2 regions of the Halalkalibacter flavus genome follow, and region 2 is predicted to be linked to the other one. Evidence: riboswitches for the same ligand, from Rfam matches in the RefSeq annotation. Region 2 holds a riboswitch; the other holds the start of a gene.

Region 1 (3,147 bases), on a different contig from region 2:
GATGGGTCATTTATCACCTCTTTTAGTAACCGTAACTCATCAAGTTTTTCGTCGCCAAAAGCTAAAGCTTCTTTAACAATTGGATCTAGCCCTGTTTCTTGGTCCAAACAAACAGGAACGTGCAGCAAGCTAGAGGATGGTTGTAGAATTTGATTTTTAAACGGAACAAGCTTGTTAAGCCTATCTAAAAATTGATGACTTTCTAGCAGATTGCTTCTCCAAATATTCCTTCCATCAATGATTCCTACCCCTAATACTTTATCTACAGGAAAACCAAATCGTTCAATAGCATCAATGTTTTCTTTATAGCCATATACAAAATCGAGACCAATTCCTTTAACCGGAATTTGTACTAATTGTTCATAGTGAGAAACGGACTCAAAATACGTTTGCAATAAGATATCGACATTGGGTACGTTTGTTACAATTTCACGGTAAAGGTTAGAGAAAATCTCCATTTCCTCGTTTGTTATATCCATAGCAAGATATGGCTCATCTACTTGTACGAGTTTCGCACCGGCATCAGCAAGTTCAGACAACAATTGTGTATATACTGGAACAAAACTGTTTAAGATGCTAGCAAACTCTTCTTCTTTATAGCCTTTTGCTAGTTTTAAGAAAGTAAAAGGTCCAAGAATAACGGGTTTACCAATAATATTTAATTCTTTTTTCGTTTCTAAGAATGCATGAAGCGGTTTGTTTTCAACTAATTCGGGTTCTTTATCTTCAATTTCTGGAACGATGTAATGATAGTTAGTGTTAAACCACTTCGTCATTTCGCATGCATGTGCTCCTTGGGTACCTCGAGCCATGGCAAAATATGTTGATAAAGAAACAGGGCCTGACGTATGGGCAAAACGTTTCGGCACTAATCCAAACATAGAAGCCGTATCAAGCACATGATCATAGTAAGAGAAATCACCGACAGGAATGTAATCAATACCTTTATCTTTTTGCTTTTGAAGGTGGTGCAGGCGGTACTTTTTCATTCGTGTGGAAAATATTTCCTCGCTGATTGTAGAATCCCAAAATGATTCTAATGTTTTTTTCCATTCACGGTTCTCACCAATACGAGGATAACCTAAATTACTGCTTTTAACTGTTTTCATGAAATAGCCTCCTAAATAATGTTATAAACGAAAAAAATGGATATCATTACCGAAAATAGGGTAACGATATCCATAGAAAAATCAATGATATATTGTTAACACCTCCCTATCTCCCGTAGGTAAAGCAGTGTTGTTAAAATAGGCAGGTCTCCTGGCTCTAGAATCAACGTCATCATGGTCTTCCCAGCCATTGGCCAGTGACAATTCATAATAACTCCTCTATTACAGTGGCGGGACCGCTCCGGATTTTCACCGGATTCCCTTTTAAACTTTGAATCAACATTCAAAGTACCTATTTTCAACATATGAAATTGTTTTAAACTTTATCTTAAGAGGTGGTTGATTGTCAATAGTTTCTTTATTTTCACATTTAGAAAATCTAGTGTTTTTATGTGGATACAAAAATCATGTATACTAAAATGAATGGAGCGTCTCAGGTAATACTACTATCTTGGATAGAACGTACATATTTTTTAGGAAGCGTGTTAAAAAAGCGATTTCATAAAAGGGTAATATTTTAATGAGATAATAATAGGATGAAGGAGGATGTTAGATGAAGTTATATACACGTACAGGTGATGAGGGGAAAACGAGTGTGATAGGAGGAAGGCTTGATAAGGATGACACTCGAGTAATTGCATACGGTACAACAGATGAATTGAATTCATTTATCGGTCAGGCTGTGGCGCAGTTGGACGAAGAACAGTTTCCTGATATAAAAATGGAGTTAATAAAAATTCAACATGAATTGTTTGATTGCGGTGGAGATTTAGCGATGATAAGGGCGACAAAAGAATACCCTTACAAAGCCAAACAAGAAATGATAGATTTCTTAGAGAAGCGAATTGATGTTTATGTTGAAGAAGCTCCTGAATTAGAAAGATTTATTTTACCTGGTGGTGCGGATGCCGCGGCTACACTGCATGTGTGCCGAACTGTTACAAGGAGAGCTGAACGTTATGTAACAAGGCTACAACGCGGGTCAGAGGTGAATCCAATTGTATTAAAATATCTAAACCGGCTTTCGGATTATTTCTTTGCTATTGCCCGAGTCGTCAATGCTAGGCTTGGGGTAAAGGATGTAGAATATGAAAGAAGTGCAATTGTTTTTAAAGGAGGAAAGCGAAAGAAAGAGCAGTAATATGAAGCCATACTATTAGAAAGGCCACTGAAAAAGGTACTGTTTTCACCTTTTTTCAGTGGTCTCTGGTTTTTACCTTTTTCCGTGCCTTCCTATTGCTTAGTGGGATTTGTACTCGATTTTTAACAAGAATTGTGTATTTGCCTGGAATGATTCATATTTCCTCTCATATATTGGTAAATGTGTTGGAACAAGTTAGAGGGGGATATGGGATGAAAAAAAGTTGGCTTGTTGTTCTTTTATTATTAGCTGGGTGTAGCAATGATGTTTCGGCTGAAGGACCGAAACCTGTTGCTGCTCATTCTACTTATTTTCAATCAGAATTGAATTGGAAACAACCTGTATATTGGAAGCTTAATTTAATTGATGAATGGAATGACCAACAACATGATGTCGTTCTAAATGACTATGGATATATGTTTAGTCATTCGCTTGATAAAGAAGCTTTACAACAATTAGCTAGAGAGTTAGCTATGCAAATAGACAAAGCGATGGAAAATCCACGCATCCTTCCAAATGGGGAATTTGCTCCAGGGAAAGAACGAGTGGTTTTATCTGAGCAGGAGCTTGTTGCCCAATTACAAGAATTAGAAGCAGGAACAAAAGATTTAGTGATGCCGATTTCTGTCACTGCACCTTCTGTTTCAGAAGAAGATCTAGTTGGGATTGATCAACGAACGATAGGTGAATTTAAAACACATTTTAACCCTGCCGTTTCAGGGAGATCTCAAAACGTGAAATTATCAGCCGAGGCCATTTCAGGAGTTGTTTTAGGTCCAGGTGACTCGTTTTCATTTAACCAAACAGTTGGAGAGAGAACAAGAGAGCGGGGGTATCAAGAAGCGAAGGAAATTGTTAATAAAGAGTTCGTTATCGGTATTGGAGGAGGTATATGCC
Region 2 (3,147 bases):
TTCCTTTTTTTACATCGACTCCGATGTGGTCTGCGGTGTTTTCTCCTAAAGCCAGTGCATTCAACTCCCTATAATGAATCAGCAGGATAAATGAGCCAATTAACATAAAAGGAACGATCAGTTGTACGTGGCTCCATCCCCTCATCCCAACACTGCCATATAACCAATAAATGATTTGTGTCATAGCATCTCTGTCGCCTAAGGAAATGATTAAAGAAGTAACAGCCCCAATAAAGGCACTAATAATAATTCCAGCAAGGATGATTGTTTCAATTGCCAAACCTCGGCTACTTAACCGAACGAGACCAAATACAACAAGCAATGTAACAAATCCACTGACTATTGCAACAACCGGCAAAGTAAAACTTCCTAAACCTACAATTGTCACTTGGAAGAACAAAACCGATACGGCTCCTAAAGCTGCTCCTGATGAGACACCAATTGTATATGGATCAGCAAGTGGATTACGCAAAAGCCCTTGAAAAGCTGCACCAGCTAGACCAAGTGAGGCACCTACGCAAAACGCAAGGAGAACCCTTGGCAAGCGAATATTCCAAATAATCATTTCCTCATTTCTTGGAACGTCCGCAAGCCATCCTAGATTCAAACTATTGTCTAACACAATATGTAAAATTGTGGGGATAGGAATGGTCACACTGCTTACTAATAAGCCAAGGAGGGTTGTACCAAGTACAAACCCTCCGCTTACTATATATAACCAAACAACTTTATTTCTTAAATACTTCTGGGTAAATGAGTTCTGCAAGTGTTTCCACTCCTTCGATTAAACGAGGACCAGGTCTGGTTACTGTATCATTATCAACATCAAATACTTGTTCATTTTGAACAGCAGGTACCTCAGCCCATCCATCACGTGCAAGAACGTCACCGCTAGGATTATCTACATAATAACCGTACGTAGTAATAATGACATCCGGATTTAACTGAACAATTTCTTCTTCTGTTAAACTAACCCAGCCTTCATGATCCTCCGCTGCATTCACTGCTTGGATAGACTCAAGCATCTCGTGCATAAATGTATTTTGTCCTGTTGTAAAAATATCAGGAGCTGGTGAAACTTCAACCCAAACTTTTTTCTTATCTGTAATAGATTCTTCTGCTTGTTCTTTAATAGCTTCATGACGCTCTTTCATATCAGAAATGATTTCTTCTGCTACAGTCTGACTTCCAGTTGCTGTAGCGATCATATCAATCTTGTTATATACATCCTCAAAAGATGAAGCACTTCCAACGACAACGACATTAATACCAGCTTCTTCAAATTGCTCAAGAATTTCTGGGTGCGTGTTGTAATGATAATCAGTTACGAGAGCAATATCCGGCAATAGAGTTAGAATAAGTTCTGCATTCATATCTTGAGCGCCAACTTTTTCAATGTCTAGAACTTCCGCAGGGTAATTACAATAATCAGACACTCCAATAACTTTATCTCCTAATCCTAATGCAAAAGAAACCTCTGTATTACTAGCTTGAATCGAAACAATCGTTTCAGGTTCTGATTCAATTGTTATTTCTCGGTCCGCATCATCAACAAACGTTACAGGAAAGAGCCCTTCACTCTCTTCTTCAGCCGCTTGCTCTTCTTGATCTGCATTCACCTCATCTTGAGTATTTTGCTCTGTTGTTCCACAGCCTGTAATAATAGCCATCGTAAACAATAGTACAAGACCTACAAGACCCCACTTTTTCAAAAATTCACTAATCATTTCTCTTTCCCCCTTTAATTTTGAGCACAAAAAAACGCTATTCCCAATGGAAAAAGCGTGAATGTAAAAGGCACGTATGTAGACTTCTTACTAATATATAACAGAGTAGAAACCTACTCTAATAAGTAAAATACCTGTGCTTTAAACATTCCTTTCCTCGAGGAAGCTTAATATTACAAATAGGCAGGTCTCCTGACTTACGAATCACCGTAGGTTATCCTTCCCATGTGATTACACACAGTGGATTTTAGTTAACCATCCTCATCGTTTACAGTGGCGGGACCGTGTTGGATTTACACCAACTTCCCTCTTAGTCTTGAATATCAGAAAACCTGAACATTCAAGAAACCTATTTTATCTAATATTCATTTTTTGCTCTAGAAGTTATTATAATAAAGTTCTCATGCCTTGTAAATTAATTATTTATTTTGTCGAAATTACTTCAAAGTCTTTCATTCTCTCCCCATTTATTTTGAAAAATGAGAGGATCCAAATTTTTTCTTTCTTCCCATTTTGACGTTTCAAGGATTGGTTTATCTGGATATTCATCGGTATATCCAATTGTTAAAAGTGCTATAGGATCAATATGTGGCGGAATTTCTAATATATCGCGTACATCTTGTTTTTTATAAAAACTAACCCAACCTAGTGCCAATCCTTCTACACACGCTGCTAACCACATATTTTGAATAGCACAAGCAGTAGACAGTTGATCTGTTTCAGGAATAGAATTGCGTCCTAAGACATGAGACCCTCCTCTGGTCGGGTCACACGTTACACAAATTGTTAAGGGCGATTCTTTTATCCCTTCAATTTTCAAATTTAAAAAATGAGATTGTTTCGCTTCTTGTTCTTCATAATGAATTGCAAGAGCCCGTCTTTCTTTATCTGCTGCCCAGGCAAGACGCTCTTTAACCGCTTGAGACGTAATCATAATAAAATTCCATGGTTGCATAAATCCAACTGATGGGGCATGGTGCGCCGCATTAAGAAGGTTATATATTGATTCTTCAGGAATAGGCGTTGGTTGAAATGTTCGAATATCTCGTCTTTTATAGATAACTTTATACAATGCTTTCTTTTCTTCTTCGGTAAACATTTGGCTCCTCCAGATCGTTTATTTCGTTAAAGCGCGCCTGTCTCACTGTTCAACTAGATTGTGTACCAATAACCGTGTATAAGGGTGTTTTACCTGTCGTAGATCCCAATCACTAAAAATTTCTATAATTTCACCTTGATACATAACAGCTACTCGATCACACAGCTTTTTTGTCGATTCAAGATCATGAGTAATAAATAAATACGATATCTGTTCTTTTTTTTGGATGTCCTTTAACATGTTTATTATAGATGCTTGAGATTCTCTATCTAAACTAGCAATCGATTCATCAAATATAATAAGATCAGGTTGTACTGCTAA

What was found. A riboswitch is a leader RNA that binds a small molecule or an ion and turns the genes downstream of it on or off. The one in region 2 is predicted to bind cobalamin.
Region 1: linked by a shared signal. The riboswitch ahead of metE (5-methyltetrahydropteroyltriglutamate--homocysteine S-methyltransferase) and the one ahead of SAY88_RS07125 (ABC transporter substrate-binding protein) in region 2 are both predicted to bind cobalamin.

Annotation. Positions count from the first base shown of each region.
Region 1 covers NZ_JAWRVK010000012.1:101,608-104,754, forward strand. Annotated here, with positions in the region: gene metE (5-methyltetrahydropteroyltriglutamate--homocysteine S-methyltransferase) at 1-1,109, opposite strand, end outside; cobalamin riboswitch at 1,234-1,421, opposite strand; gene SAY88_RS10385 (cob(I)yrinic acid a,c-diamide adenosyltransferase) at 1,663-2,250, shown strand; gene SAY88_RS10390 (VanW family protein) at 2,463-3,147, shown strand, end outside.
Region 2 covers NZ_JAWRVK010000008.1:5,091-8,237, forward strand. Annotated here, with positions in the region: gene SAY88_RS07120 (FecCD family ABC transporter permease) at 1-766, opposite strand, end outside; gene SAY88_RS07125 (ABC transporter substrate-binding protein) at 729-1,727, opposite strand; cobalamin riboswitch at 1,893-2,090, opposite strand; gene bluB (5,6-dimethylbenzimidazole synthase) at 2,170-2,826, opposite strand; gene SAY88_RS07135 (ABC transporter ATP-binding protein) at 2,869-3,147, opposite strand, start outside.